One region of the Paenibacillus sp. J22P143 genome, then DNA from elsewhere that is predicted to be linked to it. Evidence: a T-box and tRNA genes for the amino acid it is inferred to sense, from the RefSeq annotation. Region 1 holds a T-box; the other holds one or more tRNA genes.
The links. A T-box is a leader RNA that pairs with one kind of tRNA and senses whether it is charged. The one in region 1 lies ahead of ileS (isoleucine--tRNA ligase), so its partner is inferred to be a tRNA-Ile.
Positions count from the first base shown of each region.

Region 2: it has a tRNA-Ile gene. The T-box ahead of ileS (isoleucine--tRNA ligase) is inferred to sense a tRNA for this amino acid. The anticodon was not compared.

Region 1 is NZ_JCAUAQ010000021.1:4,646-15,082, forward strand. Features, by position in the region: gene AC58PQ_RS22385 (DNA polymerase IV) at 1-557, opposite strand, end outside; gene AC58PQ_RS22390 (YhjD family protein) at 558-926, opposite strand; gene AC58PQ_RS22395 (ATP-dependent DNA ligase) at 1,387-2,247, shown strand; gene AC58PQ_RS22400 (hypothetical protein) at 2,259-2,405, shown strand; gene AC58PQ_RS22405 (hypothetical protein) at 2,483-2,668, shown strand; gene AC58PQ_RS22410 (hypothetical protein) at 2,825-3,340, opposite strand; gene ileS (isoleucine--tRNA ligase) at 3,481-6,561, opposite strand; T-box leader at 6,641-6,898, opposite strand; gene AC58PQ_RS22420 (helix-turn-helix domain-containing protein) at 7,200-7,550, shown strand; gene AC58PQ_RS22425 (hypothetical protein) at 7,567-7,932, opposite strand; gene AC58PQ_RS22430 (TnsD family Tn7-like transposition protein) at 8,066-9,943, shown strand; gene AC58PQ_RS22435 (TniQ family protein) at 10,072-10,437, opposite strand, start outside.
Region 2 is NZ_JCAUAQ010000004.1:129,204-139,640, forward strand. Features, by position in the region: gene AC58PQ_RS09760 (alpha-mannosidase) at 1-907, opposite strand, end outside; gene AC58PQ_RS09765 (metallophosphoesterase family protein) at 1,121-2,008, opposite strand; gene AC58PQ_RS09770 (metallophosphoesterase) at 2,001-2,936, opposite strand; gene AC58PQ_RS09775 (extracellular solute-binding protein) at 3,070-4,719, opposite strand; gene AC58PQ_RS09780 (carbohydrate ABC transporter permease) at 4,768-5,664, opposite strand; gene AC58PQ_RS09785 (ABC transporter permease) at 5,677-6,606, opposite strand; gene AC58PQ_RS09790 (HAD-IIA family hydrolase) at 6,639-7,466, opposite strand; gene AC58PQ_RS09795 (glycerol-3-phosphate responsive antiterminator) at 7,743-8,327, opposite strand; tRNA gene AC58PQ_RS09800 (tRNA-Ile) at 8,568-8,641, opposite strand; tRNA gene AC58PQ_RS09805 (tRNA-Met) at 8,652-8,728, opposite strand; gene AC58PQ_RS09810 (hypothetical protein) at 8,818-8,982, opposite strand; gene AC58PQ_RS09815 (dipeptidase) at 9,207-10,437, shown strand, end outside.

The DNA.
Region 1 (10,437 bases):
AACGGCCAAAGGAATCGCTCAACGTCATCCTTGCCAAGCGTAAATATTCCACTCGGATTTTTCTTTGCGAAATTATCAGTTGCCTGCTTTGCAAGTATTTTAGTCGGTCCAATTCCTACTCGAATTCGAACGTTCATGGATGCAGCAACTTTTTGTTGAATCATTACTGCCAGTTCATATGGCGTACAACCGAAATGATTGAGTGAACCAGTCACATCCAAGAACTGCTCATCGATTGAAAATATCTCTACGAGATCAGTATATTTTTCGTATATACCTGTTATCGCAAGCGATACGTCAATATAGCGCTGCATGTGCGGACGCATTACAATAGCATTTGGGCAAAGTTGTAAGGCTTCACCAAGACGCTGGGCTGTAGTAATACCAAAGCTTTTTGCGATAGGACATGCCGCCAAAATGATTCCTGATCTCCTGGTCGGATCCCCAGCTACAACAACAGGTAAATTATCAAGGCCAGGATGAGTAGCCTTTTCAACGCTTGCATAGAATGACTGACAATCCGATAGGAAAATTGTCCTTTCGCATTTTTTACTCATCTAAACTCGCCTCCGCATGTTCATCAGCGTAGTCATTAGTTCTGCTTTAACTAAGCTTCGTAACATCGTGAAATAATAGATATAACCTCGGACTTTGTATTCTATGTTAATACCGACTGCATTCGTGGTTGTGCTGAGCACTTTGATATCTCTCTTCTTCATACTGTTCTTAATAATTTGTATTTGGGGGTAAATATCGCTCTCCACTTCTTTCAAATAAAAGAGAACATGGTTATATACGATTTTATCTTTATATATCTTCAGCTCCTCCATGTCCCTGGTTAACATATCGAGCAAAATGAGTAATAACGTATACTCTTTAATAATTTGAACATCCTCCGCATTCTCAACTCTTGATATAACACTCATCTTCTCACCACCATCACAATACATATGTTCGTATAATTTATTATATAACGAACACGCATTCGCTATGTAAGTACTAAAAATAAAAAAGATCCCCATTGGCCATTTATGGCCAATCAGGGATTTGCTATCTATATAGGTTATTCATCGATCATAGACTAGTTACATCAACAAGCTCCCGATTATGTCATTTGCGGTCAGCCTGTATTAAGCTATGCCAGGTTATATACATGGCTGCCAAAGCCTATTTAATTGAAGCCCGGAGCTCATGACTCTGGACTTCTTCATCCATGTGGTTCATCTTCCTTTAAGAGCGAAGTAAACTGGAAATGAGATAGCAGTTGCAATGCTCAAACAAACAAATGAACTGGGGATTACTATTTTTTTCATTTAACAAGGCTCCTTAATTCCTTCAAATTCCATTAGTCACAGACTGCTCTAAGGTGTACCATTATTATGGGTGATGAAGAAAATGTTTATTCCTCCAATGCTTCTACAATACAGTAAAAACAATCTGGCATTTGATGACTCTTCCACTTTTGCCGAACTCAAGTGGGATGGCATAAGGTTGATCGTTTCTAATTTGGATGAACTAAATCTATATACAAAAAACACAAATGCAACAGCTAAATATCCAGAGCTGCACAACCCGCCTATTCCGAAAGGAACCATCCTAGATGGCGAGATTGTAGTACTTGATGAAAAAGGTCGAGCCGATTTCGAAGCGTGTAACACAGGATTCCGATCCAGCAAGAATAGAAAGCCAATCGTATTTATGGCGTTTGATATCTTGTACCACCGCGGCGTAGATGTAACTAGTATGCCGTTAGAACAACGAAAGCAGCTTCTTGAAGAGGCTGTGCAGGAAAATGAAAACTACAGAATTGTACGACCAATACAGGGAAGCACACAAGATTTCTTTAATATCGTATGTCAGCATGGGCTTGAAGGAATCGTGATAAAAAAGAAGGCTTCGAAGTATGAAACGGATTTACGATTATCGCGCTCAATTCGCTCGTGGTCATGGCAAAAGGTAATTAATTATCAAAAAGCAGAAGTCTATATAACTGGATATAGCAAGAAGGAACATTCCTGGCTACTTGGTTATCCAGATGGCGACAAAATTAGACCAATCGGTGCTTTGGAGTTGGGAATAACCCAGTCAGCCCGCCAATCCATGTGGCCAGTATTCCAAGCATACAAAAGTGGTGAGAGCAAAGATCACGTATTTGTTAAACCATTAGTACGTTGTAAGGTGAAGTACCGGGACTGGTATAAATCAGGTTTAATGCGGTTGCCTGTCTTCGAGGAATTTATTGTTTAGGGGTTGAGGTCATGGAATACAAAGTAAAGCAAAAGGTAACCGGCGAGGAGAAAACGCTGAGTCATCTTGAAATTAATGACATGGTGTATAATGATGCTAGGCAGATAATTGTGTTTGATAAAGGAATGGAAGCCTATATTTTACTTGAAGATAATTAGGAATTATTTAATAATCATAACCAAACTTTTAAGCACAAAAAAGCCCTTGGGATGCTTTCCCTAAGGGCTTAATCATTTTGTCCGATGCTTTCGGACATGCGGGTGGGCACTCGAGTCGGGAGCAGGATTTCGATTCGGATAGCAGTCGATTCGGGATTGAACTGGTGCTGTCGATTCCCGAAAACCGAAGCACGAAGCAAACGATCAGGCAGCTCATCAAGGAGTTGCAATGTTGCAAAGGGATGGTTCTGGTCGGAGGGTGAACCTCCACGGGAATCGTTGGAGAATGCGCCCATATTGGATGAACATGGAAAATGGTACTTTTCCTCTATTCCCCCACACCAAGATGTCAAAACGTCTGGTTACTATTCCAGAAATTCAATCGGTGTTGGCTTTGAACTATTAGTTTTCGTTAGCGTTTAGTAAGTCAAAAGAGCTTTGTCGTAAAAGGTTTGGTAGGTGTTCTTATAATCTGTAATTTTCCAATTACCCACAAATTCAGTACCTTTATACAACGAAACTATATTTTTATTGATTAAACAAATACTGTTTGCATACGTAAGTGCTATTCCGCTTCTTCCTTGCTTTAACAAAAGCATAACCTTCGTTCCTTTTTTAGGAAAATCAAAGTCTACACCATCTGTACGCATTCTATCTGTTCGAGAATCGTACTGTAATACAATTTCCTTTTGTGAAATATCGCCTTTCAGAACGGATTCAAGTGAAATAGTTACTTCGGTGTGTATCGCTGTATATTCAGCGTTTTGTTTTATAGAAATAAGCTCTTTTTCAATTTTACCCAACACAACGCAATCTGACATATCAATCATTTGCTGTGGCGAGAAAATGGACATTTTCGCTCTTAACTGTGGCAAAAATGGATTCAAAAAGGTTAGACAAAACATTACCAAAAGACACAATCCAGTCTTTCTCATAATTTTCCTCCTGTAAAAAATGGATCAATTCTTCAATAATTTTCCCGATTAAGCAACTTTTATCATATTCAACCTTATTGCCCGTAACTTTAACAGCTGCCCCAGTATGCAGGCAGCCAGTTTGATTATTTTGCTATAAATTACTCAATCAGCAAGCCAAAGTTATTTTCCCCACACGAAACAGAATCCATTTCGGTTTCTTTTGCATATCTAACTTGGGTTAGTAGTACGTTTTCCTGCAATAGATGCTCAAACCGTAATAATGCTGTTTTCAACTTCTCATCCACATCGAGGACGAGATTAATGCGTTTTTCGATGGGGAGCCCTAGCTTCTTACGATAGTCCTGAATGGTACGTATAACCTCCCGAACTATACCTTCCTGTTCTAATTCTTCGGTAATTATAGTATTTAAGGCAACTGTCATTTGGTAACCCGTTGCTGATGCAAAACCTTCATTCGCTTGTTTTTCTACAAGTAAATCGTCAAGTAAGATATGCACAGATTCCCCCTCCACCATAACATCCAGATAGCCATTATCGATGGCTTCTTTTGTTTGTGCAGCGGATAACTGTTTCAAATACGTTTGCACGGGTCCCACGAGCTTCCCATACTTTTTACCTGCTGTCTTCAAGTTTAATTTGAAAAGGAAGCGTACGAAACCGGCATCACTCTGTACAACGTGGATTTCTTTGACATTGATCTCATCCTTGATGATAGCTTCAAATTGGTCTAGGTTGTATTCACACTCAAGCGAAATGAGCATTTCAGACAGCGGCATCCGAGTCTTGATTCCCGTTTCATTCCGGATGTTACGAGCCAACTCAACGATTTGTCTCACAGCTTCCATATCATTTTCAAGCGATACATCGTATATAGACTCATTCACCGTAGGATAATCGGTTAGGTGAACACTGTTCATACCACCCAAATTATCGTATAAATCATCTGCAAGAAACGGCGCATATGGTGCTATCATTCGTGCAAGGGTCAGCAAAACGTCGCGCAAAGTTTGATAGGCTGATAATTTATCCACAGTTAACTCGCTCCCCCAAAAGCGATCCCGCGAACGTCGGATGTACCAGTTACTTAGTTCATCGACGAACGCTTCGATTTGCTTCGCTGGGTTTAAGAAATCATTGATCTCCAGCCCCTTCACAACCCCCTGCAACGTGCTGTTCAATCGCGACACGATCCATCGGTCCAGTACATTCATAGAGAACTGCCGCGGATGTTCCTCTGGCATATACTTATCAAGTGTCGCATACAACGCATAGAAAGCATGGGTGTTATGAATCGTATCTATGACTTTGGATTTTGCCTCGGCTACGATTTGCTTGGAGAAGCGTTTACTATTCCAAGGTGCGCTGTCAGCTAACAAAGCCCACCGGAAAGAATCCGTTCCAAATTCGTTGATGATTTCCCATGGATCAATTCCGTTGCCCTTGCTCTTGGACATTTTTTGACCTTTCTCATCGAGTACATGACCTGTTGAGAGGACAGCTTTGTACGGAGCTTTCCCGTTATAGAGTGTGGAGACAGCCAATAAGCTGAAAAACCAACCTCTCGTTTGATCAATCCCCTCACAGATCATGTCGGCAGGATACTGCTCCTGGAATTGCTCCGTATGCTCAAATGGCTGATGATACTGGGCGAATGGCATGGAGCCGCTATCGAACCAGACGTCAATCACTTCCGACGTTCGATCCATGATACCGTCGCAAGTGCAGCGAAGCTTCACTTCATCCACGTAGGGTTTGTGCAGCTCAAGGCTTTCCTCGATCGGGTGAATCGACTTCTCCCGGAGATCCTTATGGCTGTCTGGCGCATATTCCGCTGTGCAATCTTGGCATACCCATACATTCAGCGGTGTCCCCCAATAACGATTCCGACTGATATTCCAATCGACGAGTTCTTCCAGAAATCTACCAAATCGTCCCTCGCGAAGATGCGCAGGATACCAGGTAACTTGACTGTTGTTCTCTATCAATTGATCTTTAATTGCTGTCGTTCGGATGAACCAGCTCTCTGTCGCGTAATAGAGAAGCGGCGATTTACAGCGCCAACAGAATGGGTAGCTATGCTCGTAACGTTCCTTAGCGAACAAGAGATTACGCTCCGACAAGTTTTTCACAATATCGATGTCACAATCTTTCACAAACCGTCCTGCAAAATCCGTAATCTGATCCACGTATCGGCCTGCCGTATTCACGACATTCACGAAATCCAATTCATGTTGGCGAACGGTGCGGTAATCATCTTCTCCGTGTGCGGGAGCAATATGGACGATCCCCGTACCGCTAGTGTCGCTTACATAGTCCGCGTCTACAACGAAATGTCCTTTGTTCACACTTACATAGCCAAATGGTGCCACATAAGGCGTGCCTATGAATTCAGCACCTTTATGCGTGGTTAGGATCTCGTAGTCTTCTTTCATAACCTTTTCGACTAGATTACTTGCTACGATATACACTTCATTATGCTTTTTTACTTTGACATAATCCAAATTTTTATTCACAGCCAAAGCGACGTTTGCAGGCAATGTCCACGGCGTTGTCGTCCATGCTAGGAAATGTTCATGTCCTATTTGACTTGTGAATTTCACAGTGGCACTCAAATCTTTGACATCCTCATAGCCCTGAGCAACTTCATGAGAACTGAGTGTTGTCTGACAATCAGGACAGTACGGGCTTACGCGATGACCTTTATACAGAAGTCCTTTTCGATGAATCGTGGATAAAATATGCCATACACTTTCAATATAATCGTTCGTCAGAGTAACATACGGATTTTCCATATCGGTCCAATATCCGATGGCTTCGGTCATTTCACGCCACTGTTTCTCATATTCGAAAACACTGCTTTTGCACTTCTCCACAAACTCGGCAACTCCATAGGTTTCAATCTCCTGCTTGCCGGAAATTCCTAGCTTTTTCTCCACACCAAGCTCGACAGGAAGTCCATGTGTATCCCAACCTGCTTTGCGGACGACACGATAGCCGGACATCGTTTTGTAACGGCCGATGAAGTCTTTGATCACACGCCCAAGTACGTGGCCGATATGAGGCTCTCCATTCGCAGTTGGAGGTCCTTCGTAAAAAACAAAGTTCGGTTTCCCCTCGCGATTTTTTATCGATTTACGGAACGTATCATTCTGTTTCCACTGCTCAAGAACACGAAGTTCCCTGGTCCTTGCCTTCTCTTTCACATCAACTTTTCTCATATTTCCCATCCTCTCTTTAACTACAACTTGAAGTTCATTCATTGACGAAAACGTAGAAAACGCAAAAAAATCCCGCCCCATAAGGGACGAGATTTCATCTCGCGATACCACCCTAGTTCCGTAACGATCATGTACAACATGATCTTACGACACCTCTTACTACGTACCATCATACGCATCCTTTGTAACGGCAGGAACCCGGGTCAGCTTACTCAATTACTTCAGCTTTCCTTCTCGGAGAGGATTTTCGGCTAAGTCTTGAACGTTGGCTTTCAGCATGCACCAACTCTCTGCGGATCAAGGGGATTAGCGTACTCTTTCTCGTCAATGAATTTTATTCGAACATTCAGTTAATTCATTTTTACATCAAAATCAATAAATGTCAACTTGGTTGTCTTTATATTCTATATATAAAGTAAACATATGAAACTACGCAAACGTATATAATATTGTTTTCTCAATAAATTTAATTAATTCTTTTAATTAATCGCCTCCCTTAATATTTGATTATTACACATGATTGCATAGTAACTAACACTACATATATAATACTTAATTGCACTATATAAATAATACTTTTATACCCATTACTACATTTGTATCCCTTATCTAAACTTTAACTAAAGGTGGGATACTAAATGTCAACTTTACTTATTCGTTTAGGTGAAACTATCCGTGAACTAAGGAAGCTTAAAGGTTTCTCACAAGAAGAGTTAGGTGAAAAATCAGGATTTCATTTTACCTACATTGGTGGGTTAGAGCGAGGAGAACGCAATATTTCATTGAGTAATCTTGAGAAAGTCGCCGATTGTCTTTCTGTTAATCTCTCAGATTTATTAAAGTCTGCAGAATCAAATGATCTCCACACGATTTCATCTGTGCATGAAGCAGCTACAAGTGAAATTATTAATGTACTCAGTAAGCTTGAGGTCAATGAAATTCTTATGTTTCAAAGTGTTATTCGTGAAGTGTTGAAAGTATATAAATAAGTCAGTATTGATGAATTCAACTGCAATTATTATTGTCAGCTACAATAATTGTTCGTTGAATTTTTCTTTTCTCTACCTTTACCTGGTTCTGCTTTAAAATTTGTATTTTCCTATGATACTCCTCTACATCCTCTCGAGTCATAGTATCATCCTCTTTCAATAAGTAAGCAAAAAAGTACTTCCAGTCTTCTAATTTAAGTAAAATCCTCTCAGTTGAGAGTGGCTCGTAAAGAACTTCCACAAGTTTTCGATCCACGCAGTTCTCTGGACTAAACAACTGTTTTTTTAAGGCAGATTGACATGTATAGTAGTTACCCTTAAAAAAGAATCCCTTGTTTGTGATAACTGCCTCATCGCAAAGCATGTACTCCACTTGTTCCATATTTCTTGCATCTCCTTCTACTAAACTATTAGTTAAACTTAATATAATTATTACCAGAAACGCACTAATAAATACTTATATGCATGTAAAATCAATACTCTTATACATGAATCAATAAAAGAAGGTGCTTAGATTGGATACTCTGATTAATTTCCCAATTTTGTATCCGAATGAAGACTTGAGGAGTTTACTCAACAGATATCACAGAGACTCAACGAATGGTGATTTTCGCAAATCAAAGTTAGAATTATTCTCGGTAAATGTGCCCCAGAATGAAGATGTACTACCAAGGAATTTGGAATTTCTATTCCAAAGATTATGTTTCTCTGGTGAAGAGAAACAACAATTCATTAACAATCACACTTTTCTCCCTTACATTAAGCCATTTATATCAAAAAAGGAATTTAGTACAATTTTAACCACCCCATCTATACGGTGTAATTTTTCCATTAATAACTTAGTCAGTCCAAAAATCAGGTATTGTCCAATCTGTATAGGTGAAGATGAAAAAAATCATAAAGAAATATATGTTCATCGTACCCATCAATTTCATTTTCTTTCCTCTTGCCCAACTCATCACGTTTCACTTTTAACGAACTGCCGCGAATGTAATGTACCATTTGCAGAGAAATGGAATCAGAAGCTGATTTCACTTCCACAATGTAGCAATCATCATCCGGTATCATACAATGAGTACGTACCAGCTCATAAACAAATATTAAATATATATAACTCTCTTATTAAACTTTCTGAGCCTTCCTCAACTCTGCATGCAGAAGAATTACTCAACAGAATACTTACATACGTTGGTTTAAAAGGATACATAAATTTTAAAGGGACTGTTAATAAAAAACTCTTTTTATACGATCTAATTTCTTTTCATGGAGAAGAATTTTATTCAATCCTTGGGGTTACGAGAGAATTAGTTAACTCACGAATTTTTTTTATGGAATTTCTAACCATTAATCAAATGGCGAAGTACATCCCTTTTTATATTTCAATCATTTTGTTTCTCACTCAATCACTTAACGAATTCTTAGATAATACAGTTGCCTACTCCTATCCTTTACCATTTGGTTGTGGGCCATGGCCGTGTGTAAATCGTTTTTGCTCGCAGTACGGAAAGAGAAATATTACCTCTTGTAATCGTAGTATACATCATTATGTTTCTGGATCATTTACCTGTCCAGTTTGTGGAATGAGTTATTCTAGGCAAAGCAAATGGGGGTACGAAGACGAGGAGCATTACTCTATTGTTGACATGGGTTTTCTATGGAAAAACACTGTCGACAAGCTTTATAATACTTCAAATTATTCATATATTAAAATAAGCAAGGTCGTACTATCTAATAAATCTACAGTAAAAAAATATTTAGATGAAAAGAAAAAAAAGTTTAAACAAGATAGATTCATTAGGAAATTCGATTTACACTTTGTTCACCTCAACAATGTTGACCGCCTTAAACAAGATCTTATAAAGTTACTTGATCAAGAAACAGGACTAACAAGAGTACAGATTCAAGTAAAATTTGGTTCTAGTCGTTATCGCTTTCTAAAAAAACACGAAAAAGAGTGGATGGAAACAATTTTGCCTCGTCGAAAACCTAGCCCTCGTAACCTTAAATACGATTCTCTTGATAGTGACCTTCTTACGAAAATTCAATTTTTGCATCATAATATTCTAATTGAAAATCCAATGCGTTCTATATCAAAGAATTCAGTACTTAGTAGACTTGCAAAAACTGATCTATATAGGATTCGATCACGTAAGAATAAAAGTATGCTTCCTAAAACATATAACTACATTGATAAAATCCACGAATCTAGGGAAGATTTTCTAAAAAGGATACTCCCTAAAGCTATTGAAAAAGTAAGAAGTTCAGTGAAAACACTGACAGTAAAATCTATTAAAAATACCTGTACACAATTTCACAATTGCTCCCCCCATATAGAAGAGTTACTTGAAGCTCATATTTTGAACGAAAGTTGCCCTACTGAGGTTAGCTTCTGAACTTACTAACAGGCGTTTAAGTTCTTACATTGCTACACAGCATAGAAAAAGTTTTTGCTGCATTCTGAAATTCCTGAATAGCGCATATGCTGGCACAAAAGAAAACCATCAGGAAGATCCTGGTGGTTTCATGCAGCAAGTATATTTTGATATTTATCTTTACTTTTTTCTATCCAGGCTATTAATTCCTTCGAAGAACCAAACAGGAACCGAATCATCAAAAGATGTTGAACGGGATGGAAGCTAGAGGTTTTCTTTAAATAGATTTTCGTAAGCCAATCTCCGTTCTTTTCTAATTGACATCCTAATCGAACAAGAAACGACTCTGGATATTTCTTTTGCATGTCCCCCCGTAATCTCCTTAAATTAACATTTCGATTTAATCCACCATATCCTAGCTCTTTCAAGCCTAATATATATATATCGCTCCAATTATATGTAACTTCATCAAGATGAAATATTAAACTAACATCTTGTGCTAGCCCATTCATCAG
Region 2 (10,437 bases), on a different contig from region 1:
CGTACAGCTCAGGGTAATCCTTTTCGATATCGTCGTACAGCTGCGGTTGTGTCTGTAGAAATCTGTACTCGGGGAATTGCTCCATTAAACGGAGCACAGTTGAGAACGAACGCGCCGATTTTTCCCTGGTGTGCTTCAGGCGCCACAGCCAAGCTACATCGATATGCGTATGGCCGATACAGCGAACTGTAACCTCGCTGTTTTTCGGAATAGCCGCTAACTCATTCTTCAACTTCGCGTTCGCTTCTTTCACACTCGCGTAAAAATTGGCATCGCCCGGAACTCGCCAGTCGATAAACCGAAATGCGCGATCTAACGCCTTAAGCAGGCTTTGATATTCCCAGCTGTTGTCGTTTAGTACCCGGATGGTTCTCAACATCGCATAAGCGGTGTAATACAGATCGTCCGTTTCCTCCTCCAGTAAAGACAGCGAAGAAACGCTGATTTGATGCTCCAGTTCACTTTTGACGCCAATACTTCCATTCAGACCTGTCCATACCTTAAACAACAGCTCGACCTTCTGACCGACAAGCTCTTCCGGCAAAAACACTTCAGGATGATTGCTTCCGACCCCCTGGAACGGTTTTCCGTTCAGAAATAGCAAGGATTCAAAACCCGAATTATGACCGCTCCCTGTTTTTCCAAAGTCGAACAGACCGAGCGCCTTCTTCCCCCTCCACTCCGCCGGCACGGTGACTTCCGTCTTCAGCCAAGCCGTCAAATCCCAGCCCCGCCAGCGTTCGCCAATCGATATTGTCCCCCAGTCCGCATTGTCTGGAGGCATGGCACCTACCTCAGCTTGACGATCCACCCAGAATTGATAGCTCGGAATCAAATGCTGATCGATATAACGATACTTTTCTAACTCTATTATGCGTTTCTCAATCTTCTGATCTGCCAAGTGCATACTTTTCTGAAGCATCTTCAGACCTCCGTTTAGTAAATAAGTTATTGTTTCATAGTCGTATGGCGTCCAGAAAACGAAGAACGCCGCTTGACCGAAGGGCTCGGCAATTGGCGTTCTCGCTTTTCATCTTCTCAGGAGCGCAGGTTCCTAGTAGTTTTATTCGGTTTTAGTGATCATTTTAGTCTGGTAATTAACGAATAGACAATTGAGAGTTTATACGATTTGCACAATTCGAACGCAACCTTCATAACCTGGTTCTGTAACAAATTGCTTCAGCTCTCCGGATACATGTTCTTCGTAATCAAAGTGAACATGACCACTGAAAATCCCATGCAGCGATTTGCTTTCATTGGCCAAAATCAAATCATAAAACTCTTGTGTGAACATATTGGTATTTTGCACTTGCCATTTCTTCAAGTTTTCTTCGCTCCAGCCATCTGCAGCCATAAGAATTGGAGCATTCCATTTAGCAATGGTTTTCTGCACCAGACCGGGAAGGTAGATGGGAATGTGCATGAAAAGTAAGCATGGAACAGGCGATGCTAATAGACCTTTGATCTCGTTCAATTGTTCTTGATTAATCTGATAATTGCTATTGTCGACCGCAATAAATCGCATCCCAGCAATTTCTCGAACCTGTATAGAAGGCTGGCCATGCGTGAACTCTTTAAAACAGTGATAGTGTTCTGATCGTGTTTGATCATTCCATGGCAGATGAAAAAAATGCCAGTCATGATTCCCTACGGTATACAAATAAGGAGCACGAAGATTTTTCAATCCGTCGGCCAATATATCCAGATTGGCCGCGCTTGGATAGTGAATAATATCGCCCGTGAATATCACAGCATCGACATTACGATTGTTTGCAAGTTGTACAATCTGATCCAAATAAATCTTTCGCGAGACCGGATACGGTGAATCCTTCGGGAGATATTCATCGAACAAATTGCGAAATCTATCCAAATATTTCAGCGCTTCCGGATCGCGCTCGTCAACTTCTGTCAGATGTAAATCGGTCACATGAAGGAATGTAAGCTTTCGGTTAAAACCAGGGACGGCGACGACGGTTTCGGTTGGATGAAGAACATTATTGTCATTCATAGATTTTAAAGGACAATTCGCATCCAGGATCGGTTTCGTACTTGTTTGTCATTGGATTAACTACTTGTAGCTTGAGTGTATTTTCATTCATATCATAAGTCACCACTCGGATGCGGCCCTCCCCTCCATTTTCCTTGCTCTGCCAGTTTTGAAAACATTGAACAACCGTATTGCCATGAACACCCTTATCCGTTCGATAGCTTAAATTTTCAGGTATATGATGGCCGGAATATACAGCTGTTACGTTCCTATGATGCCGCAAATACTTCTGCCACATATCTTCCCCGTCATTGGCGTCAGAAATAGCCGCATATATTTTCGGATTATGTTCGTCGCCTGGTTTAGTCCTTTCTTCATACATGTACATGTATGAATGTGTAATAATGATGGCCTTACGATCCTCATGGTTTCGTAAAACTTCGCAGGCCCACTCCATAACTGTATCTCTTGGACCATACTCCAAGATTAAGATGATGAAGGACATACCATCCACATCGAACATAGCATATGTATTCTCTGCCTTCCCCTCCTCATACAAACCACCAAACCAGGGTTTATGTTGAAACCTGTGAACGCCAACGTATTTATTGAACATGCTTAGGCTTCTGGTTGGATCGACAGGAAGAGTTGCCAGTACGGATATTCTCATATCATAATCATGATTGCCTGGCGCTACCAACAGCGGAATATCGGCGTCATAAATGAGTTGCAGCGCGCGTAGCGCGTTTTCATATTCGTACTCGTATTCAGCGCCACGGTCGACTAAGTCACCTACATGCGCGATAAACTTAATGTTAAGCTCATTCGCATGGTCAACGATCCAGCGTGTCAGATTGGTAAAAATCTCTGGATATGATTTAGCTAATGACTGAGTGTCCGGAATTATGATAAGGCTAAACGAAGAAGACTCTGATACCTTAGTTTCCATTATGTAAACATCTCCATTATTGTGGTCTGATAACATTTATTATGAACACGCCGCACAGTTACACTGATTGTCGAGATACCCTTGAAGAGCGGCGTGTTCATAATTTGATATGTTCTAAGTATTTATTCTTCGATTATTTCTTACCTTTCTTTGCGTCGTAAGCAGCCTGGTTGATTTCAATATACTTCTTCAAATTCATCTTATTTAGAGTGTCTAGGTAAGTGTTCCAATCCGTGTCAATGTTTGCTTTGTCGGTTACGAACTTGGCGATCATGGAATAGACATAATCATTGATGGTTTTGTCAAGATCGGCAATTTGTGTACTTTGATCCAACGATAAATACAATTTCGGTACGACATGATCATTACTTTCATGGAACTTCTCGTAATTATTTTTGGTGGCGTTGTATAGGATTACTTCTTGATTGGTTTCCGGTTTCGCTGCTGATTCACTATAGCGTTGCTTCAATGACACCCAGTAGGTACCGCTGTTTGCCCAATGGTCATTCTGAACATTGTTCGTCTTCAGTCTCTTCCACTGTGCAGGTTCTCCGAGTACATTGAGCTCATTAGGATCAGCTTTAGCCCAACCGATACCTTCAGTGCCATAAACAGATCGGAAGAGAACCTCAGAACTATAGAAAGCGTCAAGCCATCTGAAAGCGGCTGCAGGATTTTTAGCTGCACTAGTAATAACGGCAGCTCCAGAAACGAGCGTACCAAGCGGCGCATAAGGAGTGGTCTGCACGCCAGACGGACCTTTTAATGGAGCAATTGCAACATAATCCAACCAACGCTTGCCTGTCTCTCCAGTTTGTCCAGGATTTGTCAAGCCTGGAACGGCACCAACTAATGCAGCATTCGGGTTATCAACCAAAAGTTTCAATTGGTTAACATCCTGCGTAAACGATTCCGGAGCAAGTAAACCTTCTTTGTACAGCTTGTTTAAGTACTGCAATCCTTCTTTGAATTGCGGTTTATTGAAGACGACATCAACTTTCCCGTTTTTCAATTCCAGGTATTTATTTTCCCTATCCGCATAAAGAAAAGAATTCATAAGAAAGATTTCGATGTTAAAAGGCGCTTCGCCATTAAAACTCACAAGTGGAATCTCATCCGCTTTACCGTTTCCATTAGGATCTTGCGTTTTGAATGCTTTAAGCATTTGATAAAACTCTTCTGTTGTAGTCGGCGTTTTCAAGTTGAGCTTATCTAACCACGGTTTGTATATCCACATTTTATTTTTTTCTTCACAGTGATAACATGTGCCCCCACGTGGCATCGAGTAAATTTTTCCGTTAGGAGCGGTTAGTGCATCCTTAACAATTGGCGAGTCTTTGAACAATTGCTTCGTGTTTACACCGTACTTGTCAATGTAATCATTGAGGGGGAGGAATATGCCTTGTTCCCCATAAACGATTTGCTGTGCCTCGTTGATATTAAAGTTTAAGATGATATCCGGATATTCACCACTGCTTAGCACCAAATTCAACTTGGCGTCCTTTCCAGCTACAGGCACAACCTCAAATTCGACATGCAGATTTGTCTTCTCTTCCATAAACTTAGTAAATGTATTGGTATCGTAATTTTCGACTCGCGGACTTGCCAGCATAAGAACTTTTAATGTTTCTTTGTCTTTGACAATCGGGTATGTTCCTGCTTCTGTCAGATTTTTTGAAACAGGGGGTTCTTTTCCAGAATTCGACGAATTCGACGAACATGCCTGCAGGATGAGCATCATACAAACAACCATTAAGGACATAATCTTCACATTTTTTCTCATGTTTGTTACCTCCCTTTATGTTTAAAAAGCATTTATTACTAATTTCAATTACCCTTTTAACGACCCCACCATAACCCCCTTAACAAAATATTTCTGAGCAAATGGATATAATATAAGCATTGGCAAACTGGAGACGACGATTAGGGAATATTTCAGCAATTCACTCAACCCCTGCCTAAGCTCCATTTCCTCTGCATCCATCATCATAGTCAAATCTATCTGATTCGTTATTAAAATATCACGCAATACGATTTGCAGCGGGTATAGTGAGCTCTTATTTAAATAAATAAGTGCGTTAAAATATTGATTCCAATGACCTACCGCATAAAACAAACCTATAGCTGCCAATACAGGAAATGATAACGGTAGTACAATCCTAATTAAAAATCGAATATCTCCACAACCATCCATCTGGGAAGCTTCCAACATTTCGTGTGGTATGGTCATTTGGAAATAAGTACGCATAACAATCATGTTCCACACGGAGAGAGCACCTGGAAGCAGCATGGCCCATGGTGTATTGAGTATATCAATATCTTTGAGTAGCAGGTAAGTCGGAATGAGTCCGCCAGAAATCAGCATCGTGAATACAAACAGAAACATAATGAAATTTTTTCCATGAAATTTGTTTCTGGACAATGGATATGCCGCCATAACAGTTATAATTAAATTAATGAGGGTACCCACAATCGTATAGAAAAAAGAATTACGAAATCCGATCAGAATCGAATTGGAATTAAATACGGCTTTATATCCTTCCAGCCCTATATCTACCGGCCAAAGCCAAACCTTTCCTGAAAGCACCGCAGCCGGAGAACTAAAGGAAGCGCTAAGAATGTATATAACCGGATACAATACCGTAAGAAAAAATAGAATTACAACGGTGTAATTCACTATCGTAAAGATTTTGTCTCCTTTTGTGTCCTTATAAACACCCTGTTCCATTTTGATCTCCCCTTACCATAGACTGGTTTGCTTCAATTTTCTCGCCGTATGATTCACGATCAGCAGCAATAGCATGTTTAGAAGATTTTTGAAAAGTCCTACTGCTGACGCGTAAGAATAATTAGGAATTTTCGAAGTCAAACCCACTTTATACACATACGTATCAATGACCTCTGATTTATCTAAATTGAGAGGATTTTGCATCAAAATGACTTTCTCGAAACCAAGATCAAGTAAATGCCCAGTATTCAAAATCAGCATGATGATAACAATGGGCAGGATACCAGGAATATCGATGTTCCATATTCGCTGTAATTTAGATGCTCCGTCGACAACTGCTGACTCATGTAGGTGCGGATCTATTCCGGAAAGCGCTGCCAGATAAATGATGCAAGCGAAGCCCATATTCTGCCAAACCCCTGACCATACATAGATGGACTGAAAATAATTCGGGTTCCCCATAAAATCAAGTTTCTGCATGCCGAACATCTGCATCAAATTATTAACAATCCCAGTATGAGGAGACATAAATTGGATGATAATTCCAACCATTACTACCATTGAAATGAAATACGGTGCATAACTAACCATCTGAACGGTTTTCTTAAATAATACATTTTGAATATAATTCAAGTTCAAAGCAAATATAATTGGAAGAAAAAATCCGGCAATAAGTGCATACAGACTAAGCGATACTGTGTTTTTCATAACAGCCCAGAATTCATATGAATTCCAGAAACGCTCGAAATGCTTCAATCCGACCCAGGGACTGCCCCAAATTCCTTTGAATGCAACAAAATCCTTGAAGGCGATGATAGAACCATACATGGGTATATACTTAAAAATGAGCAGATATAATAATGGAATTGATACGAGAAGATATAATTGATAATCCTTAGCCATTTCACTAAGTACCACCTTATTGAACTTTAGGTATTTCAATCTCGCTCCCCCCAAACTGAAATCATCAAAAACTATTGCGTGTTTTTATAAAGATTTAAAAATTCATCCATCGAATCAACGATCATATTAGGCCTTGGAGTGGTTAGGTCGCTGTCAGATAGAGTTTGATTCATACCTGCCCCTCGAATCCAAATGGTCCTCATACCGGCTTGACTACCACCAGCAATATCTGTGTACAAGTTATCTCCTACCATGATGCATTGATGTGACTCAACCCCATAAAGACGCATTCCAAAATCAAACATATTCGTGGATGGCTTACCCACATACTCCAGACGCTTATCTATGATTACCTCGACAGCAGCGGCTAAAGCCCCCGTTTCAGGTACTCTCCTCCCCATCTGACCGGGATGAAAATAATCGGGGTTTACCGCCAACACACGAGCACCCATACCTTCGAATTCTACAATCTGTTGGAGCTTATCGAATGTAAATTCAATATCTCTTCCAATTACAATGACATCCACATCATCTGAAGAGGCAATGTCAACAACCCTATGTCCCCATTGTTCGATTGAACGCGCCAGACCATTCGATCCGACTACCTTCACGGTTTGAATACCGTATCGTTCTTTTAGGTAGTAACCCGTAACATCCGTTGCGGTTATAATCTCCTCCGGTTTAATTTCAAATCCCATCTTCAACAATTTCTCCGCTATATCAAAAGCCATTTCCCGAGAGTTATTAGTAATAAATCCCACTCTCTTTCCATCGCAACGGAGCTGCTCTAACAATTCCTTTGCACCGGAAGCTGGACGATCCGTATGATAAACGCAGCCATCAAGGTCAAAAAAATATACATCCGCCATCCTGAGAAACTTATAATCTAATGTTTGCATATGTTTATCAGAACCTTTCTACTAGTCATATGGTTTCCATTCTTCAGAGCTTTTGCTTATACTCCCTTAATTGCCAAGTACTCATTGATTTCGAAGATAAGTACTTTCTATTACATTTGGATGTTCCTCCCCATTCGTGACCTTTGAATGTATCAATATATAGAAAAAAGAAAGCCGCATAAACAATAAACCTAAAGAACCTAAGTTCTTAGTTCATTGTTTAGAGCTTTCTCTCGTCCTTCACTCCAAACTAGATATTATGAAATTATATTTGTTTTAAAATAGATCTTCAAAAGAAAGATTCCAAAAAGCTTTATCACTTACAGACAGGCAAGTCGCACCCGCATTCAGGCTTTCCTTAACTTCTTCCTTCGAATCAATTAATCCACTTGCAATTACAGGAATGTCGGTAAGTGTCTCGGAAAAAGTATGGATAATCTTCGAGATAACACCTGGCATAAGCTCGACACCATCTGGCCGTACGTTTTGAGAAACATTCAACCCGTTCATCAATGCAGATGAGTCTAGTATAAACAGGTGAAGAATTCCGAATAAGCCGACCCGTTTCGCTTCCTTAATCAAGTGACTTTTAGTTGTCACAATTCCATCTGCACCGACGTAATCGGAGATGAAATCCACACTTTCCTTATCCGTGCTCGATAAACCTCGAATTAAATCTAAATGAATAAAAGCACTTTTCTTACTTTCCTTCGTAAGCCTTACGGCATGGATGATTTCTTTCACATTTCCACCCATGAAGAATAGATTCTCTACTCGGCTATCAAGTGCACTTTCAACATCTTCAACCTTTCGAACAGCGGCAATTATCGGATTGTTCCCAATCTTATGAAGCAGTGACATTAAGTAAGGTTCCTTCCTTGAGTTACTTCACATTGCAAGCTTAGCATCTCTATGTAACCGCTGTCAAGATAGCGCTTACATATTATTGCCAAAATATTTTCTGAGTTGGGATAAAATATTTATCTATACGAAATGCTTGGATTCCAGACAAAGAATTCTACTGCATTTTCAACTAATTTCGAGGTTTCTTTCATCCCCCAAAAATAAATAAAAACCCTTTTACAAAGGGTTTTCGTGCTATGGGCCCAGAGGGACTCGAACCCCCGACCAATCGGTTATGAGCCGACCGCTCTAACCAACTGAGCTATAGGCCCTAATGAAACTTGGTTGCGGGGGCAGGATTTGAACCTGCGGCCTTCGGGTTATGAGCCCGACGAGCTACCGAGCTGCTCCACCCCGCGTCATGAGTGCCGCTCAACAGCGACAAAAATAAATATACACTAACGGTGATGGATTAGTCAAGCGTTAATTTTATGCATTGTCCATTCAATTACGTGTTATACCGCACGCCGAAACGACCCTTTTTCGACTTATAAACTTCAACTTCCTGCGGGCACTCATACCCATAGATCCACCAATCTTCTTCCATTCGCTTGGCTAAACAACCAGCTTGAAACTTTGAATCGTACAATTTCGCCCAATAAATCCAGTTCATGTTCATCACTCCATTATATTCAGATCGTTACCTTTAGCTTATCCATATTAAGGTTCTCTTATTAGTAACCCAACACTCTGCGTTGCTTCTTAACGGAGTGACTACATTTTTTGACCACATGACAATAAAATTGTGACGGTTTAAATGAATAGCAGGAATTTCCCTGCTTTTGGGGAAGTTAAGTGATGTAGACTAATTGGCAGCAGAAAAAGGAGATTACAGCCATGATTGAAACGATCAAAAGCTACTTACAAACACATAAGGTTGAACACATAGAGGAACTCTTGGCGTTTTTGCGGATACCAAGCATTAGTGCCGTAGCTCAGCACCAGCCGGATATGCTGAGATGTGCCGAGTGGACTGCTCAGTCTTTGAAAAAGGCCGGACTTGAAAACATCGAAATTATGCCAACAAATGGGCATCCCGTGGTTTATGCAGATTGGCTACACGCGCCAGGCAAACCGACGGTTCTGATTTATGGTCATTATGATGTGCAGCCTGCAGAACCATTAGAGCTGTGGGAAACGCCTCCTTTTGAGCCGATCATCCGTGATAATAAGCTGTTCGGACGTGGAAGTACAGATGACAAAGGCCAGCTCCTGCTTTATGTGAAGGTTGTTGAAGCTTTTCTACAAACACATGGGAGGCTTCCGGTTAACGTGAAATTCTGCATTGAAGGAGAGGAAGAAATTGCGAGTAAGAACCTCCCTGCATTTGTTGAAGCTCATGCCGCTAAATTGCAAGCTGATTCCATCGTGTTATCCGATACGCAAATGCACGGTCCTGGCAAGCCAGCGCTTATGTATGGGCTTCGCGGCTTAGCAGGATTCGAAATCACCATCGATGGTGCCAATAGTGACCTGCATTCGGGCCTTTTCGGCGGTGCGGTTCAGAATCCGATTCACGCTTTATCCAAGCTGCTAAGCTCCTTCCATGATGAGGACGGTCGTGTAGCTGTTAGAGGCTTTTATGACCGTGTCATTGAACTTTCGGGCAAAGAACGCGAAGCATTCAAGCAAGTGGAACCCGATGAGAACAAGGTTCGCACGAATTTAAATGTTACCGATCTTTATGGAGAGAAAGGCTTCTCCTTCTACGAGCAGACGACTTCTAGGCCTACACTTGAAATCACATCCGTTAGCGGCGGCTTCCAGGGTGAGGGGATCAAACCGATCATTCCGAATCGTGCTACGGCTAAAATCGCATGCCGCCTAGTCGCTGCGCAGGTACCTGAGGAAATCATGGATTTGGTCGAAGCCCATATTCATGCACAAGTTCTTCCAGGCGTGACCATTTCGTTGGACCGTCAATTGCGCGGCAACCCTTTCATCACACCGATAGATGAACCTGTTATGGTAGCTGCAGCAGAAGCTTACGAGGAAACCTTTGGTGAATGGCCGGTTTACACGCGTAGTGGTGGGTCTATTCCGATTGTTGAGGTTTTAGGACGCGTAT